One region of the Pseudoxanthomonas sp. LjRoot143 genome, then DNA from elsewhere that is predicted to be linked to it. Evidence: riboswitches for the same ligand, from Rfam matches in the RefSeq annotation. Region 1 holds a riboswitch; the other holds the start of a gene.
The links. Region 1 has a riboswitch for cobalamin ahead of ACSQ1W_RS19500 (ribonucleoside-diphosphate reductase subunit alpha). Riboswitches for the same ligand answer to the same signal wherever they lie in the genome.

Region 1 (5,289 bases):
GTCCGAGAATCCGTACCAGGCACCGGTGCCGCCGCCGCTGCCCGCGAACCAGTATGCCGGTGAACCGCTCGTCTTCCGCAGCACGAAGGAAGAGCGAAACCGTGGCCCCGAAGGCCTGGGTGGCTGGCTGATCCTGCCGATGATCGGACTGGCCCTCACCGTCCTCAAGATCCTCGGGTACTTCGGCAACCAGGTCGCACCCATGGTCGCCGACGGCACCTACGCCCTGCTCACGACCCCGGGCAGCGAGCACTATCACCCGCTGTGGTGGCCCCTGCTGTTGCTCGAGGGTGGCGGCAATGGCGTGCTGCTGGTGATGGCGCTGGTGGCGATCTGCCTGTACTTCATGCGTTCGCGCTGGTTTCCGCGGCTGCACATCACCTTCATGCTCACCAACGCCGTGCTGATGCTGGTGCTCTTCTTCTTCGGCGCGAAGATCCCGGCGCTCATGGAAGCGCATGACGCGCAGGCAGTCAGCGACATGACGCGCGGCCTCGTCGGTGCCGCCATCTGGGTGCCGTACATGCTGACCTCGAAGCGGGTACGCAACACCTTCCGCCCCCGCTGATCGAAGGCACGCTGTCCAGGCCTAGCTCATGCGGGACGCGATGAAGCGGTCGACGGCGGCGGTGTAGGTCGACGGCACTCCGAGTGCGCGGTTCACCTCCCCATGCGAGAGATCCTCCGGCAGCACGTCCATCGCCACGCCCAGCGTCTTCGCCTTCTCGGCCATCGCCCGTCCCTGCGGGCAGGCGTCCTTGCGGCGCGAGGAGCAGACGAACAGCATCGGCACCGCGTCGCGGGTGAGCTGGTGGTAAGGCGAAGCGGCGACCCAGTCCTCGGGATTGCGACCGAAGGCGACGTCGTAGATCCGCCGCAGCGGCGGATTCCGCATCGTCAGCGGCACGTCCAGCGCACCGCTGTCCAGCGAGACCACGCCACGCGGCCGGGTAGCGCCGGCCTCGCGCCACAGCGTCGACGACGCACCGACCAGCGCGATCAGGTGTGCACCGGCGGAATGGCCCATCAAGAGCACGCGCGAGGCATCGCCGTTCCACTCGGGTGCGCGCTTCTGCACGGCCGCCAGCGCGCGGGCGATATCGCGCGCCTGGTCCAGTGGCGCCGTGTCCGGCCGCATGCGGTAGTTGGTGGAGACCAGGATGTAACCCTTCGGCAGCCAGTACGCGGCCTTGTTCTCGACCACGCCCGGGTTGTCCTTGTTGCCGTTGGCCCAGCCGCCGCCGTGGACGAACAGCAGGATCGGCGCGTTCTTCGGCTGTGCCGGCAGGTACACGTCGAAGCGCTGGCGCGGATCGTCGCCATAGGCGACATCGCGTATCGCGCGTGCACCGGCGGGCAGCGTGGGCGGCTCGCGCGAAGCCTCGCGCATGTCGTGCAGGCGTTCGCGGAAAGTCTGTGCGGCCAGCGGCGGCAGCGTGGCGAGCAGCACGCAGGCCAGCAGGCCGGTGCGGAACAGCGGGGTCGGCGTCATGGGGTCACCTCGGACGGGACAACGCGCCATCCCCGGCCAGGTTGACGACGCCCGGCCCGCCTGCTGGCCCGCGTCTGCGCAGGCGGCGACAATACGCACCCCCGGCGGCCCCACGCCGCCCGCCTGCCGAGTCCCATGACCGCCTTCGTTACGCCCGACCGCATCCGCAGCCTGTTCGCCCAGGCCATGTCCGACATGTACCGCACCGAGGTGCCGCTGTACGGCGACCTGATCGAGTTGGTCGGGGAGATCAACGACGCGACGCTGCAGCAGGATCCCGCACTGGCCGCACGGCTGGCGCGCAACGCGGAGACGGAACGGCTGGACCTGGAACGCCACGGCGCCATCCGCGTCGGCACGCCGGCCGAACTGGCGATGCTGGGCCGCGTGTTCGCGCTGATGGGCATGCACCCGGTGGGCTACTACGACCTGACCATGGCCGGCGTGCCGGTGCACGCGACCGCCTTCCGCCCCCTGACCGAAGCGGCGCTCGCCGCCAACCCGTTCCGTATCTTCACCTCGCTGCTGCGGCTGGAACTGATCGCCGACGCCGCGCTGCGCGGCGAAGCCGAGACGATCCTGGCCAGGCGCGACATCTTCACCGCCGGCGCGCGTGCGCTGGTGGCGCAGGCCGAACACGACGGCGGATTGAATGAAGCCGATGCGCAGCGCTTCGTCGCCGAGGTGCTGGAAACCTTCCGCTGGCACGGCGATGCCACGGTCGCGCTGGAGACCTACCGCGCGCTGCTCGGCCTGCACCGGCTGGTCGCCGACGTGGTCAGCTTCCGCGGTCCGCACATCAACCACCTGACCCCGCGCACGCTGGACATCGACGCCGCGCAGGCGGCCATGCTGGAACGTGGCATCCAGGCCAAGGCGCAGATCGAGGGCCCGCCGCGCCGCGCGGTGCCGATCCTGCTGCGGCAGACCAGCTTCAAGGCGCTGGAAGAGGAAGTCGCCTTTCCCGATGCCACCGGCACGCTGGTGCCCGGCAGCCACAGCGCACGCTTCGGCGAGATCGAGCAGCGCGGCCTGGCGCTGACGCCGGCCGGCCGCGACCTCTACGACCGCCTGCTGGCGGAGGTGCGCCAGGCGGGCGGTGCCGGCAACACGTCGGCGGATTACCCGCAGCGGCTGGCGGCGGCGTTCGCGGCCTTCCCGGATGACGAAGCGACGCTGCGTCGCGACGGGCTGGGCTACTTCCGCTACCGCCTGACGGAGAGCGGTGCGGCCTTGCCGGCTTCCGAGCGCGCAGCGATGACGCCGGACGCCCTGGTCGATGCCGGCCACGCCGTCGTCGACCCGATCGTCTACGAGGACTTCCTGCCGGTCAGCGCCGCCGGCATCTTCCAGTCCAACCTGGGCGGCGGCGAACAGCGCGCCTACGACGCGCACGCCAACCAGGAGGCCTTCGAAGCGGCGCTGGGCAAGACGATCCACGACCCGTTCGCGCTGTACGCGCAGGCGCAGGACGCCTCGATCGCGGCGCTGCAACGCTGACATAGGGCGGGCCTTGGCCCGCCGTCGCCCTGCTGGACCTCGCGACGCGGCCTGGAGAGCGGCGGTGTCGTCACGCCTCCATGGCCCCCGACGCGTGCGATGGTGGGCCAAGGCCCGCCCTACGAAGGTTCGCGAGGCGGGCCCAATCCGTGAAACCCGCGCCGCGCCGACACCCGCTGTTCCACACAACATTTGGTGTTGACGCTTCCGATACCCCCCACTATCTTGTGGCCGTCGGTTCCGGTGGCCGCAAGCCACGGGATTAAAACGGGAAGCCGGTGACGCGCTCGCGCCACTCCGGCACTGCCCCGCAGCGGTAATTGGGAACGAACCCGCCACACAGCACTGAGGCCCCACGCCTCGGGAAGCGGCGGACGTAGGAAGAAGGCTTCGCCCTTCGCGCCCATGAGTCCGAAGACCTGCCGACAGCCGCGCGTAGCACACCGCGCGGTGCCGGCCGCGGAATCTCCGGGGGGAGAGGGCTGGTGACGCAGGGGACGCCGGCCTTCGGTCCGTACGATCTCGCTCCCTGCGACGCCGCTTCCCCACTGTGATCCTCCATCCGGCCTTGCGCAGCCCCGCGAGGGACGGGCCGCCGCGTGCACCACGCATGGAGGATTCTCGTGACCCAGATCGACACCGCCGTCGCCGACGCCGGCACCACCCCGTCCCAGAAGGACGCGTTCGCCCTGACCCCGCCGCCCACCGCCACCGCGATGAGCGTGACCAAGCGCAATGGCGGCCGCGAGCCGGTGGACCTCAACAAGATCGTGCGCGCCGTGCAGCGCAACTGCGAAGGCCTGCACGCCATCGACCCGATGCGCGTGGCCACCCGCACCATCTCCGGCCTGTACGACGGCGCCACCACGCGCGAGCTGGACGAACTGTCGATCCGCACCGCCGCGTTGCTGACCGGCGAAGAGCCCGAATACAGCCGCCTGGCCGCGCGCCTGCTGGCCGGCTACATCACCAAGGAAGTCACCGGCCAGGAGATCCACGCGTTCTCGCAGTCGGTCACCCGCGGCCACGAGGTCGGCCTGATCAACGACCGCCTGCTGAACTTCGTGCAGACCAACGCGCGCAAGCTCAACGATGCGCTGGACGCCTCGCTCGACCTGCACTTCGACTACTTCGGCCTGCGCACACTGTACGACCGCTACCTGCTGCGCCACCCGCACACCCGCAAGGTCATCGAGACGCCGCAGCAGTTCTTCCTGCGCATCGCCTGCGCGCTGAGCGAGGACGTGCCCGAAGCGCTGGCGCTGTACCGCCGCATGGGCAACCTGGACTACCTGCCGAGCTCGCCGACGCTGTTCAACAGCGGCACTACGCACGAGCAGCTGTCGTCGTGCTTCCTGCTGGACTCGCCGCAGGACACGCTGGAATCGATCTACGCCAAGTACGGCGACATCGCCCAGCTGAGCAAGTTCAGCGGCGGCATCGGCGTGAGCTACACGCGCGTGCGTTCGCGCGGCTCGCTGATCAAGTCCACCAACGGCCACAGCAACGGCATCGTGCCGTGGCTGAAGACGCTGGATTCCTCGGTCGCCGCGGTCAACCAGGGCGGCAAGCGCAAGGGCGCGGCCTGCGTGTACCTGGAAACCTGGCACGCCGACATCGAGGACTTCCTGGAGCTGCGCGACAACACCGGCGACGAAGCGCGCCGCACGCACAACCTCAACCTGGCCAACTGGGTGCCGGACCTGTTCATGAAGCGCGTCGAAGCCGACCAGGAATGGTCGCTGTTCGATCCGCGCGTGACGCCGGAGCTGACCGACCTGTACGGCGCCGCGTTCGAGCTGGCCTACACGCAGGCCGAGACGCAGGGCAAGGCGATGAAGACCATCTCCGCCCGCAAGCTGTACGGCCGGATGATGCGCACGCTGGCCGAGACCGGCAACGGCTGGATGACGTTCAAGGACAAGTGCAACGCCGCCAGCAACCAGACCCTGCGCGCCGGCAACGTCATCCACCTGTCCAACCTGTGCACCGAGATCCTCGAGGTCACCTCGGCTGAAGAGACCGCGGTGTGCAACCTCGGCTCGATCAACCTCGGCCGCCACTTCGATGACGATGGCTGGTTCGATTTCGACAAGCTGGCCGAAACCGTCCGCCTGGCCGTGCGCCAGCTGGACCGCGTGATCGACCTGAACTTCTATCCGATCGAGACCGCGCGCCGTGGCAACCTGCGCTGGCGCCCGGTGGGCCTGGGCTGCATGGGCCTGCAGGACGTGTTCTTCAAGCTGCGCCTGCCGTTCGACAGTGCCGAGGCGCGTGCGCTGTCGGCGAAGATCGCC
Region 2 (5,289 bases), 610 kb from region 1:
GCCGGCGTCGCGTGCGGCGATCTCCGGCGCCAGCGGCGCGGGCAGCGCATACGGATTGAGGTCATCGTAGGGCGGTACCGGATCGCTCGCCGCCTGCAGCGCGAGCGCATCGTCGTTGCGCCAGCCCCGCGGCGTCGCCGTGCAGCCGCTGGCGACCGGCTTCATGCCGACCGCGCGCATCCCTCGCGCACGGAATGCATGCAGCAGGGCCGCGCTGGCCACAGTCTTGCCGACGCCGGTATCGGTGCCGGTGATGAACAAGCGGTCCATCGCCCTATCCATCTGCCTGCTCCGGCCAGCGCGCCGCGCCCCAGCGTTGTCCGCGCACGTGCACCAGCCCGGCGAACGACAGCAGGAAGTACACGCACCCTGGCAACGCGACCTGCCACGACCGCGACTGGTCGGTCAGCAGTAAGGCGATCGCCACGGATATCAGGCTGACGAGCACGAAGTAGGCATGCGAAGCGACTTCGCCCGCTGCATTGGATGCCCCTTCGCCATCCAGTGCCAACCGTCGGCGCGCACACCACGCCAGCACGTACAGGCCGCCGATGCAGGCCGACATGGAGGCGAACGCCAGCCCGTAGAAGACGAACATGAAGGCCAGCGGGCGCGGACCGTTCGCATCGGACAGCGGCATCGGCAACCAGCCGCCGGTGATCCAGCCGAAAAAAGTGCCGAGCAGCAGCCGCAGCGGATACACGTAGACCAGCACCAGGAACACCAGCAGCAGGCTTAGCAGCGTGGCCGGCACGGTGCCCAGCCGATAGCGGCGGCTCCAGCGCACGTGGGCGTACCAGAACATCGCCACCATCGCGAAACTGGCCGCGAACGCGGGCACATTCTTCAGTGCCTGCAGCAGCCCCGCCATGCTGTCGGGAATGCGTTCGACCGAGATCACGAGCAGGGTGACCGCGAACGCGAACGCGGCGTCGACGAACGCCTCCAGCCGTGTCACGCCATGACCGCGCCAGCCCGCTTCATCCTCGTGATCGCGCATGCACCCACTCCCCTGTCGCCCACGCAAGGCCCCGCTTGTGTGACACATCATATCGGGCCGCCCAGCAGACGCGGGGAGTAGAATCGACCCATGTCATTCACTTCCCAGACGCTCACCGGCAGCAAGCCGGAACAATACGCACAGCTGGCCGAACAGGCCCGTGCCCTGCTGGCCGGCGAACCCGACCGCATCGCCAACGCGGCCAACCTGTCGGCGCTCCTTTATCACGCCCTGCCGGACTTCAACTGGGCGGGTTTCTACTTCTTCGATGGCCGGGAATTGGTGGTCGGTCCGTTCCAAGGCTTACCAGCCTGCGTGCGGATCCCGTTGGACAAGGGGGTCTGCGGAGCCGCCGCACGCACCCGCCAGACCCAGCGCGTGGACGATGTGGAGGCCTTCCCGGGCCACATCGCCTGTGACTCCGCGTCACGCTCGGAACTGGTGGTACCGCTGGTGAAAGGGGATGAACTGGTCGGCGTGCTCGACCTGGACAGCCCACGCCTGGCGCGCTTCGATGCCGACGACCAGGCGGGCATGGAACGCATCGCCGCCATCTTCGTGGATTCGCTGACATGACAGGCACCAAGCTGCGCAACATCGGCCCCAAGTCCGCCGCCTGGCTACGCCAGGTCGGCCTGCGCACGCAGGAGGACCTGGAGTCGGTGGGCGCGGTGGAAGCCTTTATCCGGGTGAAGCGCGCGGGATTCCGTCCCAGCCTCAACCTGCTGTACGCGCTGGAAGGCGCGCTGCTGGACTGCCACTGGCAGCAGTTGCCTGAAGACCGCCGCAGCGAACTGCTGGTGGCCTACGACGCCGCCGCAGCCTTGCTGCCCCCGCCGCGCGGCCGCCCCGCCGCCGGCCCGGTGACCACCACGCACACCGAGCGTGAGGAAGACACGGGACCTTCGCTGAACCTGTTCGACTCGCGCGGCGACGACTGATCCACCCCATCCCGTATACTGCGCGCGCTTTCAGGTGACCCCGGCAGTCCTGCCATGGGTTGAAACGGGAAGCCGGTGACCCGCACACGCGGCATTCCGGCGCTGCCCCCGCAACGGTAGGCGAAGACAACCGCGGCATCGGCCACTGTGCGATCACGCATGGGAAGGCGCCACGGCAGCGTGCACGGCACGCCTTCGCAAGCCCGGAGACCGGCCTGGAAGTCCACTGGTTGCGATGCGGAGGGCGTCGCGGCGTGCCGCGCCGCCGCCTGTCTGCCGCGCTGTCCGCAACGCTCCCTCTCCTGCATCGCAACTCCACGCCGAAATGAATGCGCGCGGGGCGCGCGATGGAGTTGAGTCCGATGTACAGCCGTCATTCCCTTTCCCTTCTCGCCGCCGCGGTCGCGCTGGCCCTCCCGTTCGCCGCGCAGGCACAGGACGCCACCGATCTCGACGAGATCGTCGTCACCGGCACGCGTACCGACGTCGCCGTGCGCGACAGCCTGGCGCCGGTGCAGGTCATTGCCCGCGAGGAGATCGAACGCAGCCAGTCGCGTTCGCTGATCGACCTGCTGAAGGGTCGCGCAGGTATCGGCTTCACCAACCAGGGCGGCCTGGGCAAGCTGAGCACCCTCAACATCCGCGGCACCGAGTCCGACCACGTGCTGGTGCTGGTCGACGGCATCCGCATCGGCTCGGCGACCGCCGGCTTGGCGTCGTTCCAGGACCTGCCGGTCGACCAGATCGAGCGCATCGAGATCGTGCGCGGCCCGCGCTCCAGCCTGTACGGCTCGGAAGCGATCGGCGGCGTCATCCAGATCTTCACCCGTCGCGGCACGCAGGGCCTGTCGCGCGAACTGCGTATCGGTGGCGGCAGCAACAACCTGCGCGAAGCCAGCGGTGGCTTCGCCTACGGCGGCGAACGTGGCTGGATCGGCGCCAACGCCGCCTATCAGGAAACCGACGGCATCAACGCCTGCCGGGGCTCGGGCACGCTGTTCCAGGGCTGCTTCACCGACGAACCCGATGACGACGGCTACCGCAATGTCTCGCTGAACGTTCGCGGCGGCTACAAGCTGACCGACACGCTGACGCTGGAAGGCCATGCGCTGAACGCCGATGCCTTCAACGAATTCGACGGCAGCATCTACGGCGGCAACGAAGCCGACAACGTGCAGCAGGTACTGGGCAGCAAGCTGACGTGGAAGCCGTCCGGCGCCACCACGCTCACCGCGCAGGTCGGTCGTGCGTCCGACAAATCGGACAACTACTTCGCGGACGCCACCTCCGGCACCCGTGCGTACGTCAGCACGTTCGACACGCGTCGCGACACCGCCTCGCTACAGGGCGACTTCGCGTTCGGCGAGCAGCACCTGCTGACCGCTGGTGCCGACTGGCAGCGCGACGAGGTCACCAGCAGCGTCGACTTCGTCAACGACACCGTCGGCGTACCCGTGGACAGCCGCGACAACACCGGCGTATTCATCGAATACCAGGGCCGCTTCGGCGCGCAGCAGGTGCAGGCGAGCGTGCGCAACGACGACAACGACCAGTTCGGCAACCACGTCACCGGCAACCTCGGCTGGGGTCTCGCGTTTGGCGGCGGCTTCAAGCTGACGGTCAACGCCGGCACTGGTTTCAAGGCACCGACCTTCAACGACCTGTACTACCCGTTCTCCGGTAATGCGCTGCTGGAACCCGAGCGCTCCAAGACGCTCGACATCGGCTTGTCGCAGTACGGCGATGCGTGGAACTGGGGCGTCAACGTCTACGAGACGCGCATCGAGGACCTGATCGCGCTGGACAGCAACTGGTTGCCGGCGAACACCGACGAAGCGCGCATCCGCGGCCTCGAACTGACGGGCGCGGTGACGCTGGCCGGCTTCGACATCGCCGCGCAGGTCAGCCACACCGATCCGCGCAACCATACGAGCGGCCTGAACTACGACAACCTGCTGGCACGCCGCGCGCGCAACACGGCGCGCGTCGACGTGGACCGTGCGTTCGGCGACTTCCGCATCGGCGTGACCGGCTACGGCGCCAGCCACCGCTACGACAACGCCGCCAACAGCGTCCGCCTGGCGGGCTACGGCACGCTGGACCTGCGTCTGGAGTACGCCATCACCGACGAATGGTCGGTGCAGGCGCGCGCCAGCAACGTGTTCGACCGCGAGTACGAAACGATCGCCTGGTACAACCAGCCCGGTCGCGAGTACGGCCTGAGCCTGCGCTACAGCGCGCGCGACTGATTCGGACGGACGAAGAAGGCCGGCAATGGACTGTTCCGTTGCCGGCCTTTTTGTTGCCTGCGTGCAGAGGTAAACAGGAAGCCCCGCTTTCCGTGCTCATGACCATGCAACCTGCTTCCCGTGTGACCGTCGTTCCTACCGACCCCGCCAAGCTACTGCGCACGCTGTGCAACCACTGGCGGCACAAGTTCGAGATCGAACGCCCCGACGACACCCATGCGCGCATTCCGTTCGACGACCTCGGCCCGGCTGACTTCGCGGTGGAAGGCGACGCACTGCTGATCACGCTGTACGCGCCCGATGCGGAAGCACGCACACGCCTGCAGGACGTGATCGCCTCGCACCTGCGTCGCTTCGAGCGCAACGAGGCCCTCGTGTTCGACTGGCAAGCGGCGTAACAAGCCGCCTACGCTTCCTGCGGATCGAACAACCCGGCCTGCACGACGGTTTCCTCGCGATCCCGGAATCCCGACAGGCCCACCCCGACCAGGCGATAGCGCGTCGCGGGCGGCAGGTCCACGCGCTCGCGCAACGCCAGCGCGATGTCGATGAATTCCTGCGCGGAGGCTGGCGGCGATTCCGGTGTAAAACTGCGCGTCAGGATGCGGAACTGCGCCGTCTTCAGCTTCAGCACCACGGTGCGGCCGATGCGCTCGGTCTTGCGACTGGCGGCCCACGCCTTCTCGGCGATGCGCAGGATGTGGGGTTCCAGTTCGGACAGCAGCAGGTCGGTGGCGAAGGTGTCTTCGGATGAGATCGACTGCACCGGCTGGTCGGGTTCCACCGGTCGCTCGTCGATACCGTGTGCGCGCCGGTACAGTCCACCGCCGAAACTGCCGTAGCGCGTTTCCAGCTCGTGCTGCGAGTACGCACGCAGGTCGCCGACCGTGCGGATGCCATCGGCATTGAGCCTGCCCTGCATCACCTTGCCGACGCCGGGGATGCGCTCGACCGGCAGCGGCGTCAGGAACGCCTCCACCTGGTGCGGCCGCAGCACGAACTGTCCGTCCGGCTTGCGCCAGTCGGACGCGATCTTGGCGAGGAACTTGTTCGGTGCCACGCCGGCCGAGGCCGTCAGCTGGGTCTCTTCGCGGATCTG

Region 2: it holds a riboswitch for cobalamin, as region 1 does, so the genes downstream of both, btuB (TonB-dependent vitamin B12 receptor) here and ACSQ1W_RS19500 (ribonucleoside-diphosphate reductase subunit alpha) in region 1, are expected to answer to the same signal.

The regions. Positions count from the first base shown of each region.
Region 1 covers NZ_CAXUPM020000001.1:4,068,638-4,073,926, reverse strand. Annotated here, with positions in the region: gene ACSQ1W_RS19515 (DUF2569 domain-containing protein) at 1-568, shown strand, start outside; gene ACSQ1W_RS19510 (alpha/beta hydrolase) at 590-1,492, opposite strand; gene hglS (2-oxoadipate dioxygenase/decarboxylase HglS) at 1,628-2,992, shown strand; cobalamin riboswitch at 3,211-3,433, shown strand; gene ACSQ1W_RS19500 (ribonucleoside-diphosphate reductase subunit alpha) at 3,709-5,289, shown strand, end outside.
Region 2 covers NZ_CAXUPM020000001.1:3,461,571-3,466,859, forward strand. Annotated here, with positions in the region: gene bioD (dethiobiotin synthase) at 1-270, opposite strand, end outside; gene ACSQ1W_RS16790 (TMEM175 family protein) at 275-1,000, opposite strand; gene ACSQ1W_RS16795 (GAF domain-containing protein) at 1,091-1,576, shown strand; gene ACSQ1W_RS16800 (TfoX/Sxy family protein) at 1,573-1,941, shown strand; cobalamin riboswitch at 1,957-2,174, shown strand; gene btuB (TonB-dependent vitamin B12 receptor) at 2,304-4,190, shown strand; gene ACSQ1W_RS16810 (DUF2218 domain-containing protein) at 4,295-4,588, shown strand; gene dinB (DNA polymerase IV) at 4,597-5,289, opposite strand, start outside.